DNA from 4 places in the Paenibacillus sp. RC334 genome. Region 2 is predicted to be linked to each of the others. Evidence: riboswitches for the same ligand, from Rfam matches in the RefSeq annotation. Region 2 holds a riboswitch; each other region holds the start of a gene.

What was found. A riboswitch is a leader RNA that binds a small molecule or an ion and turns the genes downstream of it on or off. The one in region 2 is predicted to bind cyclic di-AMP.
Region 1: another riboswitch for cyclic di-AMP. It lies ahead of QMK20_RS13705 (3D domain-containing protein); the one in region 2 lies ahead of QMK20_RS00115 (C40 family peptidase).
Region 3: another riboswitch for cyclic di-AMP. It lies ahead of QMK20_RS27020 (resuscitation-promoting factor); the one in region 2 lies ahead of QMK20_RS00115 (C40 family peptidase).
Region 4: another riboswitch for cyclic di-AMP. It lies ahead of QMK20_RS06485 (hypothetical protein); the one in region 2 lies ahead of QMK20_RS00115 (C40 family peptidase).

What each region holds. Positions count from the first base shown of each region.
Region 1 covers NZ_CP125370.1:2,990,164-2,997,639, reverse strand. The annotation lists gene QMK20_RS13720 (M20 family metallopeptidase) at 1-376, opposite strand, end outside; gene QMK20_RS13715 (ABC transporter substrate-binding protein/permease) at 523-1,986, shown strand; gene QMK20_RS13710 (amino acid ABC transporter ATP-binding protein) at 1,973-2,695, shown strand; cyclic di-AMP (ydaO/yuaA leader) riboswitch at 2,942-3,117, shown strand; gene QMK20_RS13705 (3D domain-containing protein) at 3,125-3,793, shown strand; gene QMK20_RS13700 (polysaccharide deacetylase family protein) at 3,970-4,776, opposite strand; gene QMK20_RS13695 (NADH:flavin oxidoreductase/NADH oxidase) at 5,079-6,101, shown strand; gene QMK20_RS13690 (PspA/IM30 family protein) at 6,226-6,894, shown strand; gene QMK20_RS13685 (DUF350 domain-containing protein) at 7,025-7,432, shown strand; gene QMK20_RS13680 (DUF4178 domain-containing protein) at 7,460-7,476, shown strand, end outside.
Region 2 covers NZ_CP125370.1:21,005-28,480, forward strand. The annotation lists gene QMK20_RS00105 (4a-hydroxytetrahydrobiopterin dehydratase) at 83-382, shown strand; gene QMK20_RS00110 (GNAT family N-acetyltransferase) at 458-964, opposite strand; gene QMK20_RS00115 (C40 family peptidase) at 1,269-1,769, opposite strand; cyclic di-AMP (ydaO/yuaA leader) riboswitch at 1,774-1,911, opposite strand; gene QMK20_RS00120 (hypothetical protein) at 2,197-3,024, opposite strand; gene QMK20_RS00125 (M1 family metallopeptidase) at 3,036-5,048, opposite strand; gene QMK20_RS00130 (YwhD family protein) at 5,173-5,679, shown strand; partial or broken gene QMK20_RS00135 (helix-turn-helix domain-containing protein) at 5,687-5,863, shown strand; gene QMK20_RS00140 (PTS sugar transporter subunit IIA) at 6,362-6,868, shown strand; gene QMK20_RS00145 (MBL fold metallo-hydrolase) at 6,987-7,476, opposite strand, start outside.
Region 3 covers NZ_CP125370.1:5,892,616-5,900,091, reverse strand. The annotation lists gene rsmA (16S rRNA (adenine(1518)-N(6)/adenine(1519)-N(6))-dimethyltransferase RsmA) at 1-553, opposite strand, end outside; gene rnmV (ribonuclease M5) at 561-1,106, opposite strand; gene QMK20_RS27020 (resuscitation-promoting factor) at 1,253-2,401, opposite strand; cyclic di-AMP (ydaO/yuaA leader) riboswitch at 2,671-2,951, opposite strand; gene QMK20_RS27015 (TatD family hydrolase) at 3,153-3,923, opposite strand; gene QMK20_RS27010 (HD domain-containing protein) at 3,965-5,248, opposite strand; gene QMK20_RS27005 (AbrB/MazE/SpoVT family DNA-binding domain-containing protein) at 5,579-5,833, shown strand; gene rsmI (16S rRNA (cytidine(1402)-2'-O)-methyltransferase) at 5,958-6,839, opposite strand; gene QMK20_RS26995 (tRNA1(Val) (adenine(37)-N6)-methyltransferase) at 6,836-7,476, opposite strand, start outside.
Region 4 covers NZ_CP125370.1:1,359,888-1,367,363, forward strand. The annotation lists gene QMK20_RS06430 (DeoR/GlpR family DNA-binding transcription regulator) at 1-87, opposite strand, end outside; tRNA gene QMK20_RS06435 (tRNA-Glu) at 333-404, shown strand; tRNA gene QMK20_RS06440 (tRNA-Lys) at 486-561, shown strand; tRNA gene QMK20_RS06445 (tRNA-Leu) at 577-659, shown strand; gene QMK20_RS06450 (MarR family winged helix-turn-helix transcriptional regulator) at 823-1,278, shown strand; gene QMK20_RS06455 (helix-turn-helix domain-containing protein) at 1,464-1,838, shown strand; gene QMK20_RS06460 (helix-turn-helix domain-containing protein) at 1,935-2,318, shown strand; gene QMK20_RS06465 (XRE family transcriptional regulator) at 2,446-2,667, opposite strand; gene QMK20_RS06470 (urease accessory protein UreF) at 3,020-3,709, opposite strand; tRNA gene QMK20_RS06475 (tRNA-Leu) at 3,972-4,054, shown strand; gene QMK20_RS06480 (glutathione peroxidase) at 4,207-4,692, opposite strand; cyclic di-AMP (ydaO/yuaA leader) riboswitch at 5,160-5,335, shown strand; gene QMK20_RS06485 (hypothetical protein) at 5,451-5,846, shown strand; gene kdpF (K(+)-transporting ATPase subunit F) at 6,062-6,136, shown strand; partial or broken gene kdpA (potassium-transporting ATPase subunit KdpA) at 6,286-7,476, shown strand, end outside.

The sequences.
Region 1 (7,476 bases), 3.0 Mb from region 2:
GTGTGCCGTATACTCGTACTTCTCCACCGATCTCGTCAATGACCGATTTGAGACCGACAGCCGCTCCTGTGCTCATCATACAGATCAAATGGTGTCCGCATGCGTGTCCCAGACCTTTCAGGGCGTCATATTCTGCCAGAAAAGCAATGACCGGACCGGGTTTGGCTGCTTTATAAGTCGCAATGAAAGCCGTTTCGATACCCAGTACAGGGGCCTGAACTTCAAATTCGTGAAAAGCCAATTCCTCTTTTAGACGGGCAGCCGCCAAAAATTCCTCATTCCCCAGCTCCGGGTTTGCGCCAATATATAAAGAAATGTCCTTAAAACGTTGGGCATGCTGCTCAATGGTACGTTGGATCGTATTTTTGTTATTCATGGAAAAACTCCTTTGTAAAAGCTGTAATGTAGGTATTACGTCAGGTATGCTGAAATTGTACTATAACATTCATTGCATAATCATGCATATTCATTTATAATGACACAATCTTATTTATTATAAAGAATTTAAGGAGAGAAAAAAGATTGAAAAAGGCATATCGTTTTACCGCCCTGATTCTGACGGCGGTTATCTTGCTGTTGGCTGGTCTTCCGATGCTTACTGCATACGGGACGGAAGCGAAGACACAGCCAAAACTTGTACTCGGCATGAGTGCCGATTTTCCGCCGTATGAGTTTCATAAAGACATTAACGGTAAGGATACCATTGTAGGCTTTGACGTTGATATTGCAAATGAAATTGCCAAGGATCTTGGCGCGGAGCTGGTTATTGAGGACATGAGCTTTGACTCCTTACTGCCTGCCCTGCAAAGTGGTCGTGTAGACCTGGTACTGTCTGGTATGACACCAACGGATGAACGCAGAAAGAGCATTGATTTTTCGGATGTATACTACCACTCCAAGCAAGTCATTATGGTACGTCCGGAGGATAAGGACAAATATCCGACGATGGCTGCTTTGAAAGGCGAGAAGATCGGCGCACAAAAGGGCAGTATTCAGGAAGAGATTGCTCAAAAAGTGCCCAATGCCTCTGTAACTTCGCTGGATAAAATCTCCGACCTGGTGCTCCAGCTTCGGACACAGCGTATTAACGCTGTCGTAATTGAAGATACAGTTGCTAAAGGATACACGTTGGACGGTACTGTAACGCTCGCCAAGGCGGTACCTGAGGATGAGGGAGCAGAAACAGCTGTAGGTATTCGAAAAGGAAATGCTGAACTGCTGGCATCTGTAAATAAAACGTTGGCTCGCCTGAAAGCAGACGGGTCTATTGAAAAGTTTTCCACGGAAGCGAGTGCACTCTCTGCCGATCGACAGGTTTCATCCAATAACATCGTGGATATATTTTGGAAATATCGCAGCTTTTACGTTACGGGTATCGGCTACACGTTGTTGCTGTCTGCGCTCGGGGTACTGTTCGGATTTATCATTGGTCTGATCATCTCTCTGCTGCGGATGAGTGGTGTGCGTATCATTGAATGGTTGGGTACGGCCTACGTAGAGGTACTACGTGGTACACCTATGCTGGTACAGCTTATGATCATCCATTATGGAGTTGCTTTGACGCTGGGCGTCAATTTTACGCCACTTCAGTCCGGTATTATTACGTTATCTCTGAATAGCTCGGCATATCTGGCTGAAATTTTCCGTGCAGGTATCCAGGCAGTGGACCGTGGTCAGATGGAAGCAGCCCGTTCACTCGGTATGGGACGAGGCAAAGCTATGCGTCACGTCATTTTACCGCAAGCGTTCAAGTCTGTACTGCCTGCGATCGGCAATGAGTTTATTACGATTATTAAAGAGTCCTCCATCATTTCTACCATCGGTATGGTGGATATTATGTATCAGGCCCAAGTCATTAAGAACATCACCTACGAAGGATTAAGTCCGTTCGTCATCGCGGCTGCTATTTATTTTGTAATGACATTCAGCTTGTCGAAGCTGTTGGGTTTATGGGAAAGGAAGTTGAGAGCCAGTGATCACCGTTAAACAACTGCGTAAATCGTTCGGCAAAAATGAAATTTTAAAAGGCATTGATATAGATATTGCCAAAGGCGAGGTTGTTGTCGTCATTGGCCCGAGTGGTTCGGGGAAAAGTACATTTTTACGTTGTATGAATCTGCTGGAGCAGCCGACCGACGGGGAGATTTTGTTTGAGGGCGAGCCGATTACAGCCCGTGGTCATAATATTAATGCGACTCGTGAGAAAATGGGGATGGTGTTCCAGCATTTCAACCTGTTCCCGCACAAAACGGTGCTGCAAAATTTGACGCTTGCGCCGACTCAGGTTAGAGGCCAGTCCGTGAAGGAAGCGGAGAAAATTGCGCTAGAGCTACTGCGCACCGTTGGACTTGAAGACAAAAAGGACACCTATCCCAATCAGCTATCCGGTGGACAGAAGCAGCGGATTGCGATTGCACGCGCCTTGGCGATGCAGCCGCATGTGATGCTCTTCGATGAGCCGACTTCCGCTTTGGACCCTGAAATGGTCGGGGAGGTGCTGGACGTGATGAAGAAGCTGGCTGAGGGTGGCATGACGATGGTCATCGTGACACATGAAATGGGCTTTGCCCGCGAGGTAGGAGACCGCATTATCTTTATGGATAACGGTCAAATTGTGGAGCAAGGTACACCGGAGCAAGTTTTTGGCACTCCAAGCCATGATCGTACCCGGGATTTTCTTGCCAAGGTTTTGTAAGAAATGAGCTTATAAAGGCTATGAAGTAAGCCCTCCGCGGTGGAAGTTTGACGGGAGGGCTTTTTCTTTTTTTGTCATCCTCGTTCAGATTTTTGTAACTGATTTCGATTTCATGATGACAAAATTGTAACAGATGTAGTATGATGTTCAGGGTTCCCAACATTTTCATGCAGATAAGGTTACAAAATTGTGATATTATGCAGTGAGCCAAAACTTACCGGGGCAGCAGACAGCTACGACAGACGCTGAATGCGGGACCCAAAACCATGGGAAGTGCGGGGGACGTAACAACGGCAGTAACTTCTGATCCGTCTTCATACGAATGGATGGAAGGTTGCCTAGGGGTGAATTGCACAAAAGCATAGGGCTTCTCCTGAGTCCGAATCCGACAGCTAACTTCGCAGGCATAACAGAGGAGGTACATATCTTTTGAAACATCTGAAACGTATTGGAAAAACAATGAAATTTGCGGTGCTGGCAGCAGCCATTGCAGGATTGGCGCAGACAGCCGGGGTAGCCGACGCCGCTTCGCTTCATACCGCCAAGGAAGGTGATACCTTCTTTTTACTTGCTCAACGTTACGGGGTATCTGTAGAAGATCTGCAAAAGGAGAACCCGGATGTTGCCGCCAGCAATATATATGCAGGAGTGCAAATTAAGGTGCCGGACGAGAACAAGTTAAAGGCCGCTTCGGATTCGAAGCCTCAGCTTCTTTCCGAGAAAGCGCCAGCAGGTGACGGTCAACAGGTTGAAGCATGGGGCAAAACATTTAACTACAGCAAAGTAGTTGACGTGAAGGCCACAGCGTATTCCGCAGCAGCCAGTGAAAATGGAAAATGGGGAGCGGTGGACTATTTCGGAAATCCGCTTAAGCTCGGTACGATTGCGGTAGACCCCAACGTAATTCCGTTGGGTACGAAAGTGTTGGTTACAGGCTATTCCCACCCGGGGCTGCCCGATCAATCTTTTGTAGCGGTAGCACGCGATAAGGGCAGCGCCATCACGGGTAAACGGATTGATATTTTCATTCCAGGCAGCCCATCTTTTGTGAGTGACTTTGGTTTTCAGAATGTGAAGCTGTATGTCATTGATAAATAGACTTATGTAAGCAAATGAATTAAGTGAACATAATATATATTATGTAAACTATAATCTGTGATCTATAATCAAATAGCTTAATCGCAGGTTCAGATTCATATATGGGTCTTGTCGATTAATAAAGGGCTGTCTTGACGAGCAGAATGCATCTGCTGGTAAGACAGCCCTTTTTACTGTTATTTCCGCTCCGAGGTGTGAAGTAGCCGGGGAACCGTGACAAATTTGTAGCCCTTGGCTTTCAGCGACTGAATGAGACCCGGCAGGGATTGAACAGTGCCTTTCAGATTGGAACTTTGACCTCCACCTGCGTGCATTAAAATGATGGAGCCTGGTCCGGTAGCCGGGATCACATTACGCTGAATTTGTGTTTTACTGAGTCCCTTCCAATCGAGGGAGTCTACGTTCCAATTGACAATCATGTAGCCGTGTCGACGCGCCCACTGGATCTGAGGCTCCGTAATTTCACCATAGGGCGGGCGGATCAGCTTGGGTCGAAAGCCGACAGTGGCCTCCAAAATATGTTCTGTTTTCTTAATCTGGTTGCGAAAGCGTTCCGGTGAAGCCTTCCTAAAATCCGGATGGGTATAGGAATGGTTGCCCAAGGCATGGCCTTCACGTACGATACGGCGAATCATGCCCGGGTGTTTTTCCGCACGGTGACCGACAATAAAGAAGGTGGCTTTGATCCCATTCGCGTGCAAAATGTCCAGAACCTGCGGCGTATACCGGGAATCGGGCACGTCATCAAAAGTCAGGGCAATTTGCTGCGTATGCGGGCCGCACATTTTAAAAATATCCGCATGTTTTTTCCGAAGCATGGCTAATGTGGGAGTGGCTCGTTCTCTGCTCTTATGTGCTGAAGAAACAACAGTCGCTTCCTTGGAATGAGTCGTTCCGATATCGGGAGGCGCGTCCGCGTGAACGGGAAAACTCGAAAATGCTAGTAACAGTGCCATCATTGGAAATATTCCCCTGTACGGCATATGTATCCCCCTTTCCGTGCAGTGGTACCTTCTGTTGCTTTCATTTATTATGTACCTGACATGTTGAAATTATGCTGCTGAACAGGTTAGACTATTGAGTGGTTGAGTGGAAATGCCCTGTGTAACGGATGTAAGTGAAGATCACGAAGCTAAACGCACATATTCTATTAAACCTGAGCGAAACAGCAGCATTTTCGCAACTTTTAGCCTTTTAATGGATTCGGTATCCAGTGATAGCTGGTGTATAATGGGGTTGCAATTCATATTGTAGAGACATGGAATTAAAGGAAGGATGGATCAATGTGACCGACTTGTTTACTCCTTATCAATTAAAGGGACTCTCTTTAAAAAACCGGATTGTAATGCCACCAATGTGCCAATATAGCGTGGAGGCCAAAGATGGAAATCCCAATGATTGGCATCACGTCCATTACGTTAGCCGGGCAGTAGGTGGCACCGGGCTGATTATTGTGGAAATGACAGCGGTCCACCCGGATGGACGCATTACAGATTATGATCTGGGTATTTGGAGTGACGAGCATATTCCTGCATACCGTAAAATAGTGGAGGAAGTCCACAAGTACGGTGCCAAAATCGGAATTCAATTAGGTCATGCCGGACGCAAGGCTGAAGATGCTGATTTGCCTGTCGCACCGTCCTCGATTGCTTTTAGCGAACGTTTTAAGGAGCCGCACGCTTTGACGACAGCCGAAGCCAGGGAGCTGGTTCAGGCTTATAAGGAAGGCGCACGCCGCGCGGTGGAAGCCGGTTTTGATACAGTAGAAATTCATGGCGCTCATGGTTATCTAATTCATCAATTTCATTCCCCTTTAACGAACACAAGAGAAGATGAGTATGGACAGGATTTATCGCTGTTCGGTGTTGAAGTGATTCAGGCTGTTAAAGAGGTGCTTCCGTCTGATATGCCTGTGTTGATGCGGATATCCGCCAAAGAGTATGTTGAAAACGGATATAATGTGGAATACATAGCGGGCATAGGGGAACGATATCGTGATGCAGGTGTGGATATTTTTCACATCTCCTCTGGTGGCGAGGGGCCGATTGGTTCCAATGGCGGTCCATCTGCGCGTGCGGGATATCAGGTGGATTTGGCACGTGATATACGTGAAAAGCTTAATGTGCCTGTAATCGCTGTCGGTCTACTGGACGATTATGAGGATGCGCGGCGGGTGATTCAGCAAAAAGAAGCTGATCTGGTAGCGATAGGACGCGCCATGCTGCGCGATCCGTATTGGGCGCTGCATGCGTCGCGGGAGCTGAAAGTACAGGCGGATATCCCGGAGCCTTACTTGCGTGGTTTTTAGAATGCACTTTATTTTTTAGAATACACTTTGTCGGATAATATTTTTGAAACTCTATTTGCAAAGCTTGCGTAAACATGTGTACAGAGCTTAAAATTTAAGCATTCAACACTAGGAGGAACTTCACATGTCTATTTTCAAACGTTTAAGAGATCTTACCATGTCCAATATCAACTCCATTATTGACAAAGCCGAAGATCCAGTTAAAATGACAGATCAATACATTCGTGATATGCAAGAGGATCTGGAGGATGCAGAGAAAGCGGTAGCCGCTCAGATTGCCATTGAGAAGAGATTCAAACAGCAATACGAAGAGCAGGCTGCTTTGGTAAAAAAACGTGAAGAGCAGGCCCATACAGCAGCAAAAGCGCAAAATGTGGATCTGGCTCGCCGCGCGTTGGAAGAAAAGAAATCTGCTGAGCAAAAAATGACCGAGTTCAAGGCTGGCTACGAGCAGAACAAAGCGGCAGCCGATAACCTGCGCGGTAAGCTGGATGAAATGCGCAGACAACTGACGGAAATGAAGAACAAGCGTGAAACGCTGGTTGCCCGTTATAATGCAGCTAAAGCACAAACGGAAATTAACAAAGCAATGAACGGTTTTAGCTCCGATACGGCAACTGCCGGGCTGAAACGAATGGAAGAAAAAATGCTGCAAGCAGAGGCGCGTGCTGAAGCAAGCAACGAAATGTCCTCTAAGGAAAAATCGCTGGATGAGGAGTTCAAGGAGCTTGATAAGAAAAGTGCCGTGGACGATGAGCTTGCCGCTCTGTTGAAGCAATACGACAATAAATAAGGTTATAAGCACTGCCGCCTGCGTGGCTGCTAAGGAAGCGAAGGGGAACCGTTTTCTCCTTCGCTTTTCCCTGCCCGGAGGCGTAAATCAACATATATGAAGGTCAAGAAGATGTGGAGGATGGTATGAAATGCATTTTTTAGAAACGATGAAAGCGATGCTTGTATGGACTGGCGCGGGTGCCGTTTTGTTGTTCGTATTGATGTACATTGATTCTTTATTTACGAAGTATAAGGATTTTGCAGAAGTGAAAGCCGGTAATATGGCCGTAACAGTTCGGTTAATTATGAAGCTGTTTGCACAGGGGTATATTTTGTCAAGCTCCATTGCTACAGCTAACAATTTGCTGGAGGCGCTTGTGTATTCTGTGATCGCCTTTGTCATTCTGTTTGTTTTGGAAGTTGTCGTACGTCTGTTGCTTCGGTACTGGGCACAGCTTGATCTGGATAAAGGTACACAGGAAGGCAAAATTGGCTTTGGTCTGTTTTCAGGTACGCTGCATCTGGTCGGGGCTTTGATCATTGCGGCATGTTTCTAGGCTAAAGAAGGGCAGGGGGGAATTATCATGGGTGTATGGAAACG
Region 2 (7,476 bases):
TAATATGGACACCAATATATCGTAGTTTTGGTCGCATTCAAGCGGCTGAAAGGCTTCCGTATAAACAGGGAGGAGTCGTATCATGCCTTTTACACAAGAAGAGATTGAAGCACATCTGGAGAAGCTGGAGGGCTGGGAACTGGAGGAAGGACGATGGATTGTCCGGAAATATAATTTTTCCAGTTTTATGAAAGGGATTGCATTCGTGGATGAAGTTGCTGCTATATCGGAAGCATTTAATCATCATCCATTTATTACGATTGATTATAAGACCGTGACCCTGCGTTTAACCTCCTGGGATGACGGTGGCATTATGGCCGTGGATATTAAGGAAGCCCAACAATATAATGAAGCTTTTGAGAAAATGCGTAGCAGTCATTGAGCTAATCGTGGTCTGTCGTATGATAAAAGCGCCTTCGATATACAACAATGCAGTTGTATGCCGAAGGCGCTTTTATCATAGAACATGAGGCTGGTGGTCGGGATGATATACCATACAATGAAATGGCTTCTTGCCATCGGGAGTCTGACGTTCATAGGTATCCGTAAGCTCAAATCCGGCTGCCTTGTAAGCCCGGATGGCGCGCCCATTCCAAGTCAGGACCTCCAGATCAATTTCATTCTCAGGGTTGCGTCGTCTGGCTTCCTCGGCAATTGCACGGACAAATTCGGCGCCTCTGCCATGTCCACACAATCCGGGATGCATTCCCAGACCTAGCCGGGTCACGCCAATCATCGGGAAATATTGAGCAAATCCGGTTAGTATGTTCTCGTCATCCAGTACGGCTACATATTGCTCCTGGCGAAGCGAGGGGTTTCCAAATTCGACCTCAAGCGCCTTCATTTGTTCCCAAGGTAACCAGCCGTATATATTGTAGGGTGAATCATAGCGCCACTCACATATCGCAGCCGCCTGCTGCTCGTCCATCGGCACGATTCGGTAGTTAGATATTGAGGCCGGCATGTCTTCCCATCCTCCTTTTACAAGTACTTAAACCATTAACAACAGATTGTAGACAAGTTGCAGGGGATTGGCAAGCGTGTTTATTTCATACCCAAGTCGGGTATACATTCAATAAGAAGGCTTTACTGCTCATATACTCCCCCCCGTCGTGACGGTAAAACCGACGATGTTCGCAAAAACTGAAACCTTTTGAGGTGTCAGTTCGTCAGTAAAAATAACGTTTCTGATGTTGCGGACATAAAAAACCGCAATTCGATTCCGGCCAGAATCAAATTGCGGCTCAGGTTAGCTTGCTGTTCGTTAGTTATTCTACGTTGTCGTCATCAGGAGTTTCAGAAGCTACAGCGTGGTAAGCATCTGTGCTCATAATTCTTTTGGCACCGACATATCGGTTAGCGTAATAATTTTCGTTCAGTGAGCTAACAACTACACCACGTGAAGATGAGGAGTGAGCAAATTTCCCTTCACCCATGAAGATACCTACATGGGAAATGCCTCTACCTGTGGTGTTGAAGAACACCAGGTCTCCAGGTCTCATTTCATCGCGGGATACGGAAGATCCCATTTTGAATTGTGATCCGGATTGATGCGGCAGTTTAATTCCCAGTTTTTGATATACATACATTGTGAAGCCGGAGCAATCGAATCCGTCGAGTGTAGTGCCTCCGCTTCTGTAGCTCGTTCCTTTGGTATCTTGGATGACCTGGTCCATCTTGGAGTCTGCAAATGCACTGCCGCCACCGAATGTAAAAGATGTAAAGGCAATGGCAAGACCCATGGCTGCGATTGTTAGTTTCTTCTTCAAAAAAAAATACCCCTTCCAATGCCTGCGAGGTTAGCTTAAGGATTCGGTAGAAGGTTCCCCTATGACCACTCTGTTGCGAGATCAATTCACCCAAACTGGTTCCCCCGCTTCCTAGGTGCCAGGAATTAGGCTTAACTTAAGATGTGCACCTTGGAGAGCAGTATTCACGATAACGATGTTTTTAAGGTAAAGGTTACAATAAAGATTACAAAGTTGTTACTATCAGTTCACTGCGATTATTGTAACAAAGTTGGCTGGCTTTGGCAAATGTTTCATCGCAAAAAATTACAAAAAAATCTGCTCCCTTTATCGCGGGAACAGATTTTGTTAAGAGTATTCAGTTATGTGCCGTTTACATGGATAGGAGTGGATATAGATAGTTGCCTTTCGACAGCCAGAAATTGCTCAGGAGGAACGGAGTGGGGGTTCAACCTCTGTCGGAGATATCGGTATGCCATAGGCGGTACTGTGAACTGATGTGCCATAGCCTGACCAGACTGGTAACAAAATGATACGTTTGCTGGAGAATGAGTGCCAGCATGCCAGTCCAAATCATCGCCACCGTGCCGAATAGGCCAAGGACAAGCAGCACACCTGCGCCGAGCAGAAGCGAAATACCGATAGCCGGAAGGATTTGGCGAAAGAAGGCGAGCAGCGACGACAGTATGGCGTGACCACCTACGGTGCCTAGCTGCATGTACAGGATGCACTGGCGGATGAACCAGCCATAAGCGATCCAACCGATGGCATAGGGCAGCACATGCAGCAGATAGGCGGGAGATTGCAGCGCCCCGGCTACGATAGGGTAGAGCCTCGGCACCACCCAGAAAGCAGGGAGCAGCAAGAGCCCAAGCTCGATGACGTAATAGATCAGCGATGATAAACCATGACGTTTCATTCCACGGAAAAAAGACAGACTTTGCGGCTCGGTCGCATGGGTGTGCAGACTTTGGTATATTCCCGCCCGGATGAAGGGGGTAATCAGTATACGCAGCACCGTTGCCCCCAGTAGTATCCACAGATACATATGAACCTCCCGGTTGTCTGTCAGGGCAATCTGGCTCTCCATCCAAAACAAGGTCTGCCCCAGTTCATTTTGACCCTGATCAGGGTAGCGCAGTAGTAGGGGAATAACGGCGGATTGTACCACCCGATAGAGAAAAACGCCCCATAGCAGTCGATACAAAAATAGAATGATGACAATATAAAATTGTATGCGCACAAGCGCCCAGCCTTCTTTTATAACGGTACGCATCTATAGACACCTCACCATGACAGACTTCCAAGCAGTGTCTCCAGCAGCTTGGTTACACTTATGCTCCAACGGGTCTGGGTTTTTTCGTTCAGTTCGTCCTTCAGACTGTTATTGATATGCTTGTTCTCCAGCGCAATCGTGTACAGTGGATCAACAATCACATGGGAGACCGGAGATGCACTTTTGAGTCGATAGGTGGTGCTTTTGCCCATGCCGTCCCAAGCCTTGAATATCGTTGTACCGTCCTTGAAGGTAACTTGAACAGGGACCTTGGGATAATCTGCCCCTTTTTTGCTGAGTGTGATGGTTGCTTCGTATCCGTTGGCCAGCTTGCGGTTCGTAATGCGATCCACTGAAAAATCCGCCATCTGGCCGTCGTATACATATTGTTCAAAATAGTGGCTCCACGAACGTCCGGTGACTCTTTCGACGATACGCTGAAAATCCTGTGAGGATGGATGCTTGAATCGGTAGGTCTGGACGTAGGTACGCATAATTCGGTCCATTTTTTTTACGCCGACCTGGCGTTCAATGCCACGCAGCACCAGCTTACCCCGAGAATAGGCATTTTGTGCATATTTAATAGCTGAGCCGTACTTCCAGGACTCACGGTTTAACGGCTGCGGGGAAGATACCTGTCCAGACTGTAACGGCAAGTTGGGGATAAGTCCGTACTCTTGCTCCATGAGCCGTTCCTCTGCATAAGAGGTAAAGCCTTCATCCAGCCATGGTTCCTCGAATTCGTTGTTTGCCACCATTCCATAGAAATATTGATGCCCAATCTCATGAATGACTGTCCGCTCCAGACTATAGCCTGGATTCAGGTTATCAGCCGCTGCAGCCGTAATGAGTGTGGGATATTCCATGCCGCCCGCGCCGCTGCCTGCTTTGGGTGGTACAACGATGGACAGGGTCGAATATGGATAAGGCCCGTACCACTTGCTGTAATAGGAAAGAGCGGCCTTGGCTGCGCTCATATAGCGTCCCTTGAGCTCCTTGTGCGATGGGTCGAGATACAGTTTGATTTTGACACCCGGCACCTCGGCAGAGGAAAATGGCTCTTCTGCGGCTACAAAATTCGGTGAAGCGGCCCATGCAAAGTCGTGCACGTCATCGGCATAGAATTGATATATTTTTTGCCCATTTTGCCGGACTGCTCCACGGGTGGGGAATCCAGTTGCAGCCACGATGTATGTTTCAGGCACTCGAATCCGCACACTGTAAATTCCGAAATCGGCGTAAAATTCGGAGTTTCCATGATACTGATGCAGATTCCAGCCTTCCTCGGCGCGTCCACGCTGTCCTGCGGTTTCGTAGACGCTAAGTTTGGGAAACCATTGACCCGCCATGACAAAATCATCTGTTGCGCCCATACGTGCGAAGATGGCGGGTAGCTTTACCTCAAACTTCATATATAATGTAATGCTTTCACCACCTCGGACTGGCTTGGGGAGACGTACCTTCATGAGCGAGCGGTCGTTCACGTTACCGTCATCCGGCTGCACGTATTGAGTCCGGTGCAGGAGGGATAAACCGTCTTCCGTTTTAAGTTCAGTTAGTGTCATGGAGCCAAAGCCGTTCTTGGGCATGGTGTCGCCGCGCAGCTTGCCCCCGGATTCCTTCATGAAGGTGGTTTCCATGGAAGAGAAGGCATTGGGGTACAGATGCAGGTACAGATCGTTCACGGTTTTGGTGCCCGGATGCTTCCATGTAAGCGTCTCGGTGCCCCGCAAAACCTGTCCTTCTTCCAGAGACACGTCAATGTGGTATTCCACCACACGCTTGCTAAGAATCTCCGAAGCAGGCTGTGGAGGACTTTGGGGTACGTCAGGCAGGATGTTTGCCCCCAGAGGCTTGCCCATGTTTGGCGCAAGCGCAGACTCCGACTGGGAATCGTACGGCGGTTTGCCCAAGGATTGCGGATCGGACTTAGATTCAGGCTGCCAGGCAAACCATAACGTCCCTACGAGGAGACCGAGGGCTAGTGTAGACAATAAAACGATTTTGGTGCGTGCTGGGGTCATACAATGGATACCTCCCGTTGACAAGCATCTACAGCATGTATATGTTTGCTTTCGGGAGATTATTAGTTAAAATATTTATAGTGTAGAATGAGTGTCAAGACGGAAAATGGAGGCTTAGTGACGCATGAGTGAAAATCAGCCGGACGGCAAAAAACAGATTGCACTGAACATTGTCAGTGGCAAGAGTAAACATAAGGGCTTCGGCGCAGGTTCAATCGACCTGAACAGCATGTCCCCGGTCATTATTGACCGCGGCGAGGCCAAAATTGATGTCGGTGCTATGCATGCCAAAAGTAAAGTAGAACGCGGGATTAAGTTTTCTACCAATAAAGAGGATGTACCAAACGGACGCCAGGTTTGGCTGGTATGGGTAGCCGTGGACCGCACACCCGAAGGACGTGTGTACGGCGGCGCGACTGCCTGTGAGATGCTGATTGACGACGAAGCCAAACGCGGCTGGAAAATCCTCGCCGATCACGTCAACCGTATGGATTACGCGCTCAAGCGTCGTTTCATGCTGGAGGATCTCGGCAGTCAGGATAAAGCAGCACTCAAAAGCCTGCTGATTTCTCATAATGAGGAATGGTGGGACGCTTCGCCTGAGGAATTGAAGCAGGCGCTGGAAGGGTAAGCGGAAGATCAACCACAGAAGCAGTTTCTCCGTATTTGGAGGAACTGCTTTTTTAACGGAGCTGATGAGTTTATCGGGACTTAGCAGAAATTTAATCAATAAATTATATCGCGAGACAAATATAGAAACGACCCAATTGGAAACTTTGTTTAAGCTTTGTGATGCTTTCAATTGCAAGCTTTCATACCGATTAAGGCAGATAAATGATGCTATTGTATTTTGGGGATTAGGCCTTGTGGCTATTCTATTAGGTATGAAGTCAGATATGAAATTAAGAAATCATAAAGATGATAAGAACAAAAACGAAAATTTGTAAAAAGCACCGAGTAAATAATTCATCAATCGAAGTAACTACATAGGAGCATAAATATTTACCTTTGGTGAAATTGGGTTACATGTTAAAATGTTTTGAATATAATCAAAGAAAATGAATTTCTTAAAAGGATCTAACCCATGATTTGTTGGAGCATATCAAAGTAACAAAATCATAATTGTTGATATATGTGGTTATTTGACTGATAGCGCCTTGACATCCTGGAAAGGCATTCACTATAATTCAAATAGAAATCGGTTCCAAAATCCGGTTTTTATTTATATCTTTTGTGGAACCGGTTCCTAAAAGAGTGTAGTTAAGTCATGTTCACTGTTTATGAATGTAATCTGTAGATAAGGTGGCATCGTTATGTTTAAATGGTTGAAAAAGAAGGCGGCTCCTCGTATTGAAGAATTCGACATGATAGCACCAATTAAAGGACAAGTGGTTTCCCTTGAAGAGGTTCCAGATCCTGCGTTCTCTACAAAGGCTATGGGGGAAGGCGTCGCTATTCATCCGTCTGAAGGCAGAGTCACGGCTCCTTTTACGGGGAAAGTCGCTCATGTGATGGAGAAAAGCAAGCACGCCCTGGTAATTGAGCATGAATGTGGTGTACAAGTTTTGATACATGTCGGGATTAATACCGTCTCACTCAAAGGGCAGGGCTTTAACCCTCATGTCCAAACAGGAGATAACGTTAAAGCGGGGCAATTATTGATGGAGTTTGATCTGGACGCTATTCAACAGGATGGCTTGCCGGTAATTACTCCGGTAATTGTTCCAGACGGGCAAGAAATGATCAGTCATGTGGAAATATTGGAAGGCTCGTCTGCTTCTCCTGATGCACCTGTATTGAGAGTCTATTTGAAAGCCTAGTCAGCATTCAGCTTCCTACTGCGTAAGATCATTAGGTAAATTCTTGGGGTTTAACAGTAAAATATGTAGGATAAGACTAACTGGAATTTCTGGTTAGTCTTTTCTTTAGATAAGTAAGTCACAAACCGCATATTTCAGATATCCGCCGATTACAATTGCCTCCGTAAAGCCCTCCATGAAAGCAAATCACTTTTTTAATATCATAGGGGAGCAGATTTTTAAGAGAATCTTTCGCCATGTTAAAATCATGACAGTATTGTGGATCTGGCCCCTGTAGCTCGCCACTCACTACGTTCAGAGCATCTCCTGCAATCAAAGTTTGACTGGTCTTATGATAGAAGCTTAGGTGTCCCGGTGTATGACCAGCAGTATCTATAACTACGATCCCTCCACAAAAGGGCAATTCCTCCCCAGCAACGATCGTGGAGTTTACGGCAGCCTTCGGGGGATTTTCAAGTGTGCGCCGGAATGCATGTCTCCACTCTACCGGGACAGATTCGGGCATGGAGTTTACAGCTTGAGTTATCGCTTCTGGTGTCAGCTTTATAAGCTGCTTTTCTCCCTGTATATAGGGCTTTTCGATAGAACTGGAAAACACCTGAACTGGG
Region 3 (7,476 bases), 110 kb from region 2:
CGCTGTAATATTGCACTGCAATACTCAAACTGCCGTAATCTTTCGTCCCAGGAGACGCAGCCATACGCTCAGCCACTTCCTTTTGGATCATGACGACGATATTCTCCAGAGGGAGCTTGTCCTCCAGCAGCCTCATCAGAATCGGTGTAGTGACGTAGTACGGCAGATTAGCGACGACGCTCACTTTACTAACCCCGGCAAAATCGGAAGCGAACACCTCTCGCAAATCCAGCTTTAGCACATCCCCATGGCGTACCTTCACATGCTCATAAGGGGCCAGCACCTCTTCGAGAATAGGCAGGAGCCGCTGGTCAATTTCCACAGCAGTAACTACCTTGGCCGTTTGCGCCAGCTTCTCAGTCAAAGCGCCAATCCCCGGACCGATCTCAAGTGCGCCCTTCGTTTCGTCCAATCCCGCAGCATTCACGATCTTGTTCAGAATATTTTGATCAATCAGAAAATTTTGTCCCAAACTCTTTTTGAACGAAAACCCGTGCCGCTGAATAATTTCCTTCGTGCGCCGTGGTGTTGCTATATCTTGAATCCCTGTCATACGGATATCACAATCCTTCACTTTCAATTTGTGCCAGCGCACCGGCAAATTCCTCACGGCTGATCTGGAACACAGCGAGCCGTTTATGTAGCTGCTTACCGTTACAGTAACCAATGCCCAGCACATTACCCAAAGTCATACGTCGTGCAGCAGCATTCGGGTGGGTGATAAGTCCGGCGTCAATCAGGTCCGCCCAATCAATTAGCGGATCGGCCCCTTCCACCGTCGTATGCACCCGTGCGAGAGCATGTCTGATCGCTTCAGGCGAGGCATTCTCCACGCCAATATCCCCTTTACGCGTCGCTTCTGCCTCTGGTATAAAGGCCTGCTTGCAGCCGGGCACCTTGGAGGCAATAATTTTGCGGATACGCTCCCCTGCATGATCGGGATCGGTCAAAATAATGACACCCCGCCGCTCCTGCGCCAGCGCAATTTTGCGCAGCGTCATTTTATTAATGGCGGAGCCGCCCGTTTCTATCGTATCCGCTTCGACAGCACGGCGAATAGCCACCGTATCATCCCGACCCTCTACCACGATCACTTCCTTGATCATTTGCGTTTCCCTCCACTGCTACACAGTCAGCTATATTCATCTTTCCCAGCTTTTGAAAACAAAATAAGAAGAGGGTATCCTCTTCTTAGCATGCATAACTATGATGTTAATACTATCGCATTGCCCTAAACATATACAACACGTTTTTAGTTCATTTCAGGCTTCACTGGTCCAATCACATATACGGTTTTACCGTGCTTCCGACCAAACTGATTGGCTTGACTCAAACTCTCATAATACACATCGATTTTGTGGCCTTTAATTGCGCCACCGGTATCCTCCGCACGGCGGAAGCCCACCCCTTCAATATACACCCACCAGCCGATTGGAATCACACTCGGATCGACAGCGATGGTGCGTCCTTCCGTGACACGCGTGCCGGATGCGGTACGTGTACCGATACCTGGCTCCTGTGACGAATACGCCGTCATGGAGACGTTTTGTAATACTTTGTTATATTTAAAATTCACACCTGCTTTACGGACAGCATTGTCCGAACTAACCCGTGTTGCCTTAACGGCATCTTCAGGACCGACGGAAGCAGCCAGAACGACCGGCTTTTTCTTCGTTCCTACCGCAATCACCTTATCCACACGATTCTGCGCGACTTCCTTGTTTACCAGCTGCTTGGATACCAATTTTCCGTCATGGTATACCTTTTGAACATGCTGGACCACAACACCCGTTTTACCGCTTTGGATGACCCGATTATCGCCTTTATAGAGACTTGGATCGGCCGTTTTGATGACCTGATAAGGTACCTGTTGCTTCTGTTCGACCTGCTGTTTCTTCACACGGATGATTTTTATGTCCATGTTAGACGAAACAGAAGCATCCAGAGCAGGATAAACTTTATCATTTGACGATAATTTATAGCCCGAGGTGCGAATGGCACCCTCTACTGTATTTTCTGTTGTGTACAATTTTTTCGTCTCATTGGCTAAGGATACTTTGACCTGATTGGCACGTTTGATGACTACGCGATCCCCATCCTGTACTGCTCCGTTCAGCGGCATCGAAACCGTATCATGCGGCTGAAGTGAAATAGAATGCTCTTTGAGCAAATCTTGGAGCTGGGATTGTCGGGTTTCTACCGCAGATGCCTTACCATCGATGACAAAAAAAACCTGTTTTTTAGATTCAGTGTACACCAGAATTGAAATCATAATCGTTAGTGCGATTAGAAAAATAGCAACCAAAGCAGCCTGGCGCACATTTTCTTGCTTCCAACGCAATACGTAAGACATGCTGGATGAGCGTGACTCATGGGTCTCCTCTTTTTGGAAAATGCCCATTTCCTCCGTCCTCCTTACATAGCCCGCCGTCTGGAGTAAGACATAGTTGAGATTGACGTGACTATAACAGATTTTCTACAAGACAAGCCCGTAATGCGACTGTCCTGCACCATGTACCCGTCTTCGCGGCATGCTGTCCTCCCCTGTTTAATCACAGTATGATGACAGATTTTCTTTTATTCACAACAAAAAAAGCCAGAGAAAGAGACTAGAGAGCTCTTTCGTGGCTTCCGGCATGTGCGAATATGCGGAAAAATCATGCACGAGATGGCTTCTCTCTTGTTACGCTTACGGGGTTAGCTGTCGGGTTCGGACGTAGAGAGACGCCCTAGCTTGGGTCAACCGCTCATGGCGGTCGCCTTCACATTCACCCCGAAGACCCAGAAAGAAATCGAAATACGGCCCCTCCACCTGTTCAATCCCATCCGGGAAAGGATTTCGGTCGAGCCGGCTGGCGGAAGAGACGCTCCCTTCTTGCCATACGCCGGACGTACTGTAAGCCATATCGGTTCCCCCGTTCCCTGTAAAAGGGACTCAGCGAGACTGGTTCATGAAATGAGCTGTTGATGTTTACACTCAAACAACAATTCACTGAAAAGATGATATCCTGTTTCTATGCATGTTGTAAAGCAGGTTTCAAGTACATTTTTCAAAATATTCGGTTAAAATATTGTAATATTCTTGAGTTTCCTGCAACAAATTCATGATTAGCTTCGTCTATCTCTTTATTTTGATCGATTTCTTCACTTTTTCACTTAATGTCAAATCGTTCCAAGGCATTTTGGGTCGTTATTGACACTAATTCCTCCACCGTAATTCCCTTGATTTGGGCAGCCGCCTCTGCGACCAGTCCCACGTGTGCGGACTCATTTCGCTTCCCGCGGAACGGATGAGGCGTTAGGTAGGGAGCGTCCGTTTCAATGAGCAGACGGTCCAGCGGCACCTGTGCGAGTACCTCCTTTGGCTGCTTGGCATTTTTGAACGTTATTGGCCCGCCAAAAGAGAGGTGAAAGCCCATATCCAGCACCATTTTAGCCGTCTCCCAGCTTCCGGAAAAGGAATGCATGACTCCGCCAACCTCACTCGCTTTTTCTTCACGCAAAATCTTAACAATATCTTCATGCGCATCCCGGTTATGGATGACAATTGGCATGTTCAGCTCACGAGCCAGTCCAATCTGGTTGCGTAGCACCCGATGCTGTACATCCTTCGGTGATGTGTCCCAATAATAATCCAGACCAATCTCCCCGATCGCCACGACTTTCTTATGACTGCATAACGATACAATCCATTCCATATCTCCCTCCTGCATCGTAATCGCATCCTGTGGGTGCCATCCAATCGCCGCATAAATAAAATCATACGTCTCAGCTAATTTCATCGTGGATGGAATCGTCTCACGATTAAATCCGATATTAATCATGCGGGTTACTCCCGCTTCGACAGCACGTGCTATAACTTCTTCCCGATCTTCGTCAAATTGCGGCGCATCCAGATGGGTATGAGTGTCAAATAAATTCAAAATTCATGTCCCCTTATTTACTTTTATTGGCATACATTTGTCTATTGTTTGACAAAATAATTCCTTATTTCGGCAGGAAGCTTGTCCTTTACCCCATCCAATTTGTTTTGGGGATAGTACATGTGATATTTACCCCGGTGAATACCGCTAATGGAGCGCACAATTTCCGATACTTCGGAAATTTCTCTCACTTCTCCTTTACGTCCAAGCAGTAAAATCTGGTTGTCCGTCGAGCCACCCTGCCGAAACACATCATAAGGAAGATCCGTCGGAAAATCAATTTCCAGATCATATTCGGGATGCAAACCAACCTGCTTCAGCGCTGTCCGAATGTCGTCAATGGTATCTGTATCCATATTTTCAATCTCTACATATTTATACAGCTTGCGATCCATAAAACGGGCGCTCAAATCACTTAAAATCTCGTCCTTTTCCTGTTTCCACTGACTGAATACTGTCTGAATCAAAGACTCGTCGAGCATCAAATATTGTTCCACCGTAAGCTCCCCCCGAAAGAGATCCGGCAACGGTTCCAGCAGAAAACTAAACTCATATCCGTTTCTAAACAGCTCCTTCGCCCGCTTGAAAATCTTACGCAATAAAATTTCCGAGCTGCGCGTTACAGGATGAAAATAAATTTGCCAATACATCTGATAGCGTGACATCAGATAATCCTCTACCGCATGCATACCTGACTCCTTCACAACAATTCTTCCATTATGAGGACGCAGCAGCCGTAAAATACGATCCAGATCAATGGTGCCATAATTGACCCCCGTCGAGTGGGCATCCCGCAGCAAATAATCCATACGGTCCGCATCCAATGGGCTTGTGATCAGGTTAACGAGAATTGGCTTGTCATACGTTTTGGCAATGACCGCAGCCACCTTCGCCGGAAGCTCCTCATCGACTTGCCTCAGCACAGCGTTAATCTCCGTATTCCCCAATACAATCCGGCATGTCCAATCCTCGTGGTTCATATGAAAGGCTTCTTCTATAGAATGGGAAAACGGGCCATGCCCCACATCGTGCAACAAAGCCGCACACAGCGCGACTAAACCTTCTTCCTTCGGCCAATCCGAAAATTCGCCGCGTTCAAATTGGGAAATAATACGCCGTGTAATCTCGTACACACCTAGCGAATGCGAAAAACGGCTATGCTCCGCTCCATGAAAAGTAAGATAAGATGTACCCAACTGCCGAATGCGGCGCAAGCGTTGGAACTCTGGAGTATTGATCAAACGCCATATCACTGTATCCTGAACATGGATATAGTTATGTACCGGGTCCTTAAAAACTTTTTCTTCACTGAGTGGCTGGTGCAAGATATCAGCTCCTTTAATATTCTGAATAATGGATTAAGATACAATAAAATCCTAAACGATCTCCTTCATTCGACATCGCTTGTCGTAATATGTCGAATTATAGCTTTTCGACATTTCCAAATCGACAAATGGCTAAAATCATCAATAAAATAAGGTAATACACACGCATCATGCTCTTTATTCTAAATACTTTTGCATAATTAACCTGTTAGCAAATATTTAAGGTTGACTGTTTTGGGAATCGTTGGTATAGTAAATATCAGAAAAGAGAATATTTTGTCGAATCATGACACTTATATTATTTTAAAGGCGAGAGGAGCCTGATTTATTATGATGAAATCCACTGGTATTGTAAGAAAAGTTGACGAGCTCGGACGTGTTGTTATTCCAATCGAATTGCGCCGCACATTGGGTATTGGCGAAAAAGACGCTTTGGAAATTTATGTTGATGGCGAACGCATTATGCTCAAAAAATACGAGCCTGCTTGTATCTTCTGCGGTAATGCCGAGAACGTAATTTACTTCAAAGGAAAAATTGTTTGCCAAGATTGCATCTCAGAAATTCCAACACCTGTGACAAACTAAGATTTTTAGTATATAATAGACTTATAAGAGATTGTTAATTCTAACCTTTTTCATATATACTCCTTGTTGCCTTCCACGGTTTGAACCCAACCGTCGGAAGGCCCTTTTTTGTTTATGGAAGTTTTCATAAAAGAGCGTTATATACATCCCTTTTGGAAATGGAGCGATCAGTAGCTGTACGCTTCATAGCGTCCTTGCGTGTCAGCCCTTCAGTCTCATAATGCGCAACGTGGGCCTCCAAAGATAAGGACTGCCACCATGCCTGTCGCTCCTCTTCCTCTTCTGCTTCGTTTTTCCCTTCAACTACCAGACAATATTCACCAAGCGGTGGATGCTCCTCCAGTCTGGCAAGGCATTGCTCCGCCGTTCCTCGTATCCATTCCTCATGCAGCTTGGTCAACTCACGTGCAAGCACCACTCTGCGTTCCCCCAGTGTTTCCTTCAATACCGTCAACGTCCGCACAATACGGTGAGGGGATTCATAAAACAGGATCGTGCCATGTGATACCTGAAATGACTGTAGCAGCCTCTCGAGATCCTTTTTCTCCCGTGGAGGGAATCCGGCAAATGTAAATCTTTCGGTACCCAGTCCGGAGGCAATCAAAGCTGACAATGCTGCGTTTGCCCCAGGGATGGGAATAACGCTAATTTCCGCTTCCAGCGCCAGCTTGACCAGATCCGAACCCGGGTCCGAAATGGCCGGCAGACCTGCATCGCTAACCAGTGCCAAATTTTTTCCTTCTATTATATAACGTATCAGCTCAGGCCCACTGGCAGCTTTATTATGTTCATGATAGCTGAATAGCATTTCCGGCGTGATATCAAAATGTGTGAGCAGTTTGCGCGTCTGCCGCGTATCCTCTGCTGCTATAATACTGCACGATTTTAAGGTGTTAATCGCCCTAAAGGTCATATCGTCCAGATTACCAATCGGTGTCGCAACGAGATACAGCTTGCCCCGTTCTTCTCCGCCGGTTATAAAACTTTTTTGCACCGCTGCCTTCACTGTAAATCCCCCTTGCTTACTTCTCCATAGATATCCCTTATTTCCTGAGTATAATTCCCATTCTCCTGATATACAATGAGCGGCGGCAACAGACGAACCTCCGGCTTACCATCACATAGCGCCTCGATGAGCACCATATTCGCCTCCATATGAGCCCGTGGGTGGACAAATCGAATCCGTTTTGGCTCCAGTCTGTTGGCACGCATCAGTGTTATAATCTCACCTAGCCGCTGCGGACGATGAACCATCGACACTTTACCACCATTACGGACAAGCCGGGTACACGCCTGAATGACCTCTTCCAGCGTACAATGCACCTCATGACGTGCAATCGCCTGATGAGGGTTTAGCTTAATATCGCTACCGTTTAGCGGCATATAGGGGGGATTTACCGTAATTGCATCATATACACCATGTCCCGTGATTTGAACCAACTCACGTAGATCGCCTTCCCGAATCTGAATCGCTGCCTCCAGTCCATTCAGGCTGACGCTGCGTCTAGCCATATCTGCTAAACGCGGTTGAATTTCAATTCCTTCGATAGCTGCTTTGGTTCGTGTCGTTAGCAGCAGGGGAACAACCCCATTACCTGTACATAGATCCAAAATCTTTCCACGCTGTGGAATACCAGCAAACC
Region 4 (7,476 bases), 1.3 Mb from region 2:
AAAAAATTCACAAATATCATCCACCGAAATACGCTTGTGAAGCTGTAGGTAATCCACAATTTTTAGCATCCGTTCTTCTTGATACATACAAAGCTCCTTGTGTTCAAAATGATTTCGGTATTATGTAAGTGATTATAAGTAAAGTTAAGTTATTTTGCAATATAATCTCTTTTTATGCTTCTGATTAATGTGAAAAGAGCAAATTTACGTAAGTGAAAATGCGGTTTAATTTTCGGTAAACTACTTGTTTTAAATTTTTTTAAATAAGTATTGCCATTCATTCTTCTATTTGATATACTCTTTCTTGTCGCCAAGTTGGTGTTTAAAAATGCGGCCCGTTGGTCAAGCGGTTAAGACACCTCCCTTTCACGGAGGTAACAGGGGTTCGATTCCCCTACGGGTCATTGTTGTCTTTATGGACTACATGTTATATGCTTAAGGGAAATTCCTGAAGTCTGATGGCGGACATCTTGGATGAACAGCATGAGCCATTAGCTCAGTTGGTAGAGCACCTGACTTTTAATCAGGGTGTCGAAGGTTCGAGTCCTTCATGGCTCACCATTTATATTTTATTATGCGGTCGTGGTGGAATGGCAGACACGCTATCTTGAGGGGGTAGTGAGCGTATGCTCGTGGAGGTTCGAGTCCTCTCGACCGCATCAATGAATAAACGGAAAAGTCTCTGGTAGTAGAGGCTTTTTTTTGTTTGTGCAGTAATGTAATAAAGTAATTATTATGAAGAAATAATGATTCCATAGTATAATATAAAGCCATAATGTTATAGAATGATAAGTATAAACTGATGAAGTGATGGTGAAAAATATGGACACTCAACTGTTAGGGAATATATCAGAAAATATTTTGGGCTTGTTTCCAATGGTGAAGAAGAAATTTTTCACCTACGGTCCGCTCGATTTCCCATTACATTTGTCGCCTAATAACTTTCAGGCATTACTGTTGCTGCGAGAAGTGCGTTTGTCTACGGTATCTGATTTGTCCAAACTACTTAATGTCTCACGCCCGAACATGACTCCTCTGCTGGACAAGCTGGTGGAGCTTGGGTTGGCTGACCGCCAGTCGTGTGACTCGGATCGCAGAGTCGTGAACGTGGCGATTACAGAAGAAGGCGATGCTTTTTGTGAACAGGTATTTCATACCTTTTCCAATAAAATTCAAGAGAGACTGGTGCTTCTGCCAGAAGAAGATTTATCACACTTGAGTGAAACTTTGAACGAATTGAAGCAGATTCTACTTAAAATTGACAACTATAATTTGTAATGGGTGTACACGAGCTGACTGAGGGCCGCCATTTTCTTCGGAAAATAGGCGGTTTTTGTTGCATATTGTGGTATAATGAAAGCCAACATACATAATTCGGCAATTTTGGCACACGTGATCTTTGAAATGGGAACAGGGGACATGATATGGTTATTTGAGAGTCTGCTGGGGAGGAAGGAACTTCTATGCAATCTATTTACCAACGTATTGAAGAACTTATCAAGGAACGTGGAATGACAAAAAAAGCGTTCTGCGAGCAGTTGGGTATTAGTACAGGGAACTTTGGGGACTGGAAAAGAGGAAAAACGACGCCAGGCACGAATAAGCTCATTGAAATCGCTTCGTTTTTTAATGCCAGTCTGGATTGGATCATGTTGGGGCGCAATGTGCAGGGTGAGGCGCTGAGGGAGTCGAGAGACCCTTATTTTTTTGGAGTTTCAGGGCAACTGGATTGCCAGGGGGAATCGCTTAGCGAGGTGGAAAAGGATTTTATACTTGAGTATATTGAATTTACCCGCTTTCGTAAAGAGAAAAGGCAGGAAGGTTCCACTACGGAATAATCGGGTGCGGAATATTAAAGTAATGATAACCGAATAAGTATGGTTGAAATTTTGGGAATAGTTCAAGAAAAAGTTAGGGTGTCGGAGGGGATAATTTTGGGAGACCAAACGATTTATCAGCGAATTGAAGCCTTGATTAAGGATCGGGGAATGACGAAGAAGGCGTTTTGTGAAAAGCTCAAAATCAGCTCGGGTAATCTTGGAGACTGGAGAAGAGGTAAAACAACGCCGGGAACGATGCATTTAATCCAGATTTCGGACTTTTTTAATGTATCGCTGGATTGGTTAATGAAAGGCGTCAAACCGGGTGAGGGTGTACTTCAGGAGCAGAAGGCTGCTTATTTTTTTGGAGTGATGGGGCCATTGAATTGCCAGGCAGAGGATCTGGATACAGAAGAACAGAATTTCATATTAGAATATGTGGAATTTGCGAAATATCGTAAGCAAAAAGGTGAGAATGACAAAACACAGCCTGAATGATCTTCTCGCTAAAGATCACTCAGGTTGAAAACCCGTAAAACGGACCGACGGGTTCGATTGACGAGTTTATTTGGGTTGCCGATGTTATAGCGTGCCGCATGCTTGGGGGACGCTCACATCGTTGGTTTCAGAGTGGTGATGCCTCCTTATAATCGTTATCGTCGATGTTGAGGATTGCAGCAACTTGTTTTCTGTACCTTTGTGCTTTGCGGGTGCCGTGAATCAGATTGGACAAGCGTGAAGGCGGGATGTTATGCGTTTCACAAAATGTTTTCTGATCCAGCCGAAGTTCGACAAGCCTTTGTTTGATGGCCCACCCTAAGGAGGTGACAGGCATTTTGTTGTTCAAGTGAAATCGCCCCTTACGGATTCTTGCGGAATAATTGGTGTGTTATAATAATCATCAGTAAACATGTTAGAATTAACCATCTAAAACTATGATACACGTTTATACGTGTTTTTACAATCTAAAATACGTAATTCAGATAAAAATATAACTTAATTAAGTGATGGATGTCTGGATAATCCATCTGGAGCCTGTTAATTGTGCGAAATTGCAGTTGTATTCTGGATAAAAAGAGCACTCTGCCACTGGAAAAAGTGGTGGGAGTGCTTTTGTCGTTGGTACTGGATTGGTGAAAACAGGCATCAGGGGGATGCTGTAGGCGTATAATGGGGCCGGACAAAGGAATCAGTGAATTTCACCCGCGCTGGTGGTTGCTGCTCATATAGGGTGGCTGAGCAATGTAGGAGCTGGACCAATGCCTATGCAGAAGGCCACGCTGAAATGCGGTTGGCTCAGACTCTGGGGTGTTGAATTGTTTCCATGCGGTTAGAAGCTCGTTGGTCATTCGCTGAATAACAGGATTCTTTTCCTCATAAGGGGGATTAAGCAGCTTGGAAGCATCTTCGACACAGAAGGACACTGCTGCGGCAAGGTAGCCGTGAATGGTCTGCTCTACATCATTTCCAAGGGAAACGTTAATCCAACTATGAACGGTTGCAAGTGTACCAATCGCATTGTATTGGATGAGTGTAGCTTCGAGTTGGTCGAATTCAAGCCAAGGGTACAAGGCTTTGGCGAGCTTAAGCAGGCGTTGGCCGGATAGGCGTGACTCTTTCACGTGTTGTAGGGAAGAGCGCTGGGCGTGCAGCATTTTATCAATGAGGGCGATACGCCAACCATCATTTTGCTGAACGGCAATATAAAGGCTTTTGATAGCCATGCCATCGAGGGATGTGAACTGAGGAAGCAGATCAGTGCGTGCATAGTGTTCCAGGTCTTGTAAACAGGTTAAGCGGCCATTGCGAAACAGCTCCTCCAGCCCGTAGGAACGAGTGAAGCCACCGACAGGCAGGGAAGGGTCCAACAGCAATGCGTAGTTCAGCAAACGATTGCCTTTGTGCAATGCGGTTCGCCTCCTTGGAGTAGAATGTTTATGTTATATTAAATGACTTTAAAAATGAATTCAGAAAAAATTTAGAGATATTATGTAATATATATTTACACTCATAGTGTTGATATGTCAAATTAAATATTTTTATAGCTTTTATATGTTAGATTATTTGACATAAAAATAATTATTGTATTTATGTTTACAAATAGAATGCAAGGGAGTATAATAAATCTGTTGCCTCAAAACATTAGAATTTGCGGTCGTGGTGGAATGGCAGACACGCTATCTTGAGGGGGTAGTGGGCGTACGCCCGTGGAGGTTCGAGTCCTCTCGACCGCATTACATGCAAGACACAGTTAAAAAAGCATCCTGACACGTTTTTGACGTGATTGGCTGCTTTTTTTGTTATATAAGCCGAACTAAAATATCCCTTTTTCCTAGCCACAGGAGCAGCCGTTTGGATTGGCTGCTTGTGAACAGGGATGGACCTGTCAGCTTTGTTGCAAGAGCTTCTCGATATCCCCCGCCAATTTATCCGGAGTTGTCTGTGGGGCATAGCGCTTAAATACGTTACCTTCGCGTGTAATCAAAAATTTAGTAAAATTCCATTTGATTGCTTTGGAGCCTAATACGCCCGGAGCTGTTTGGGTGAGGTAGCGGAATAAAGGGTGCGCCTGATCGCCATTGACATCTATTTTGGCAAACATCGGAAATGTAACTCCATAGTTGATCTGGCAAAACTCCGAAATTTCCTCGCTGGAACCCGGCTCTTGCTTGGCAAACTGGTTGCTGGGAAACCCTAAGATTTCAAGACCCCGCTCATGGTATTGGTCATATAGCTCTTGTAGCGCCTTGTATTGGGGGGTTAGCCCGCATTTGCTGGCTGTATTCACGATGAGCAGTACTTTTCCTTCGTATGTGGACAACGGAATTTCTTTCCCTTGCAGGGTTTGTGCATCATGTTCATAAACGGTCATGGTTTTCCTCCTAATTTGATATTCTACAATTAAATTGTAAGCAATTTAACGAAGAGTTGCAAGTCTATAAATAGATGTAATGCGCCGTCTGCTGCTGTAAAATCGTATTTTGTCCAAAACGGCAAATGGCACTGCAAATGGGGCAAATAGCGGTGTTTCTCATGGTAAAAACAGGTTCAATCGGCGTTTATCAGGTACATACAGCACTTTTCCTTTCTCTTTTACAAAAAAAGGACAAAAAATGCTCCCCATACGCCAATATTGACATGCCTCTTCATTTTCGAAAAGGGATGAAAAACCGAGATTGAAGGAGCTGGGAGAAGGATATTTGTGTTGTAAGCGCTATTATTAATCTTTTATGCTCCAAAGACCGATTTATAACCCCGCAGGTGAGCTTTACAGTGTTCCTTGCGCGGGTGTATGATTCAAGACGTAATTTCAAATTAAGTGAATGAAGCAGCAACGAATTGTCTATAGCGCTGAATTTTGCAGTTGCAAAAGCGGGGGAACCAAACGAGATCTATGCGGCTTTTAAAGGGCCGAGTGTCTCAAGGGGTGAATTTTCTGGCCAAGTGTCAGAAATAGGGCGACTCTCACGTCCGAATCCGACAGCTAACCTCGTAAGCGTACAGGGAGAGGCAACAAACCGCCGTGTGCAGCCATGGTTTATTTTATCATGGTTACGTAAGAAGCCGGAGGAAAGCCTTTTTCCTTTGGCTTCTTTTTGTTGTCTTTTTATACCGGGAGAGGAGCTACTGATGGAAGGTCGGCTAATCATTGTCACTGCACCGAATGAAACGGGCAGAAATTTTGTGAAATTGCTTATGTTCAAAAAACTGGCGTTTGCGGTTCTTACGAATAGCGCTCAGGAGGAACGACAGCTCAAAAAAATGGGTGTGGAGCATATTGTGCGCATCAATACGATGCAAGCGGGGAAATGGAATTTTCCCAAAAAAGAAATTGGCTGCGTGTATTTGTTCGAGAACAGCTTGAATCTGACGTGCCGTTTTCTGCAAATATGCCGGCCGCTGACATCAGATTCGATCTATGTCATTACACACGGCTGTAATCCTCAAGGGATTTATCGAGGTTTGGGAGCGGACCATGTGATCTACACTTTGAATGGAGAGGTGGGTTTCCTGCTGAACGGATAGTCGCTTACGATATGGCTAATATAAATTAAAATTTTCAAAGTAATTGTATGTTGATTTTACGAGGGTGTAAGAATAACGATCTGAGGACAGATACGGGAGGGTATGAACATGATGGATATATACATGCTGCTCGTGATGGCTGCGAGTTATGGAGTGATACTGCTGTTTGTACGCTGGTGTGATGCACAGACCTCCAAAGGAGGGCGAAAAGGATGATGGTTGTGCTTACGCTTACGGCTATTGTGTTTGTGTATTTAATCTACGCACTCCTGAATCCTGAAAAGTTCTAATCAGCTAAACAGGATCAAGCGGGCGGGGAACAGCAGATCATGGATGAAGCATCAGAGGCAGCGGGCTTTCGCAAACGTGTGCAACGCCTGGTGCTACGAACCCGTCTGTTATTCCAAACGCAGGAGCATTTTGGAGGAGGGAATAGATGATGGAGCTGCTGCAAATTGGAATTGTGATTGTGATATTGCTGCTCTTGGTGAAACCAGTGGGCACCTATATGTATCATGTATTCTCAAATGAACCGAATCGGACGGACCGAGTGTTTGGCGGGACGGAGAAGCTGATTTACAAGGTTATAGGATTGAAAAAGCTGGAGAGCATGCGTTGGACCACGTATGTGATGAGCTTTATCGCTACGAATGTCGTGCTTGTGGCGATCAGCTATGTGCTACTGCGCTTGCAGGGACTGCTCCCCGGTAATCCGGCTGGAAACGACAATATGGAAGCGTCACTGGCTTTTAATACAGTGATCAGCTTTATGACCAATACGAATCTCCAGCATTACAGCGGAGAAAGTGGACTTACGTATATGACGCAGATGGCGTTCGTTACGATGATGATGTTTACTTCGGCTGCTTCCGGTTTTGCGGTTGCTGCGGCTTTTATGAGAGGATTGACGCGGCGCGGTGAAGGAATGGGCAACTTTTTTCAGGATTTTATCAAAGCAATTATACGGATTTTTCTTCCGTTGGCCTTTGTGCTTACGCTGGTGCTGGTCGGACTGAAAGTACCGCAGACGCTTCAGCCTACGGCGGATATCACGACGATGAGTGGAACACAGCAACAGATTGCCTTGGGACCCGTTGCTTCGATGGAATCGATCAAGCACTTGGGGACGAACGGGGGGCGGTTTCGATGGGGCCAACTCGGCGCATCCTTTTGAAAATCCAAGTCCCTGGACGAATGTGCTGGAAATTTTGGCGATGTGGGTGATGCCAGCTTCTCTGCCGTATACCTTTGGGCTGTTCGCTCGTAATCGCAAGCAGGGGTGGATTATTTTTAGCTCCATGATGGTACTGTTTCTCGTATTCCTATCTATTACGTACGTGTCAGAGAAAACGGGTAATCCGCTGATTCAGGCACTGGGGGTGGATGCTTCTCAGGGAAGCATGGAAGGGAAAGAGGTCCGCTTCGGCATCGGACAATCGGCACTGTTCACGGCGGTAACGACGGCGGCTACGACAGGTTCGGTCAATAATATGCACGATACACTGACCCCGCTGGGCGGTATGGCTGCTTTGGGTGAAATGATGCTGAACGTCATTTTCGGCGGTAAGGGTGTCGGGCTGATGAATATGCTGATGTACGCGATTCTGGGTGTATTTATATGTGGATTGAT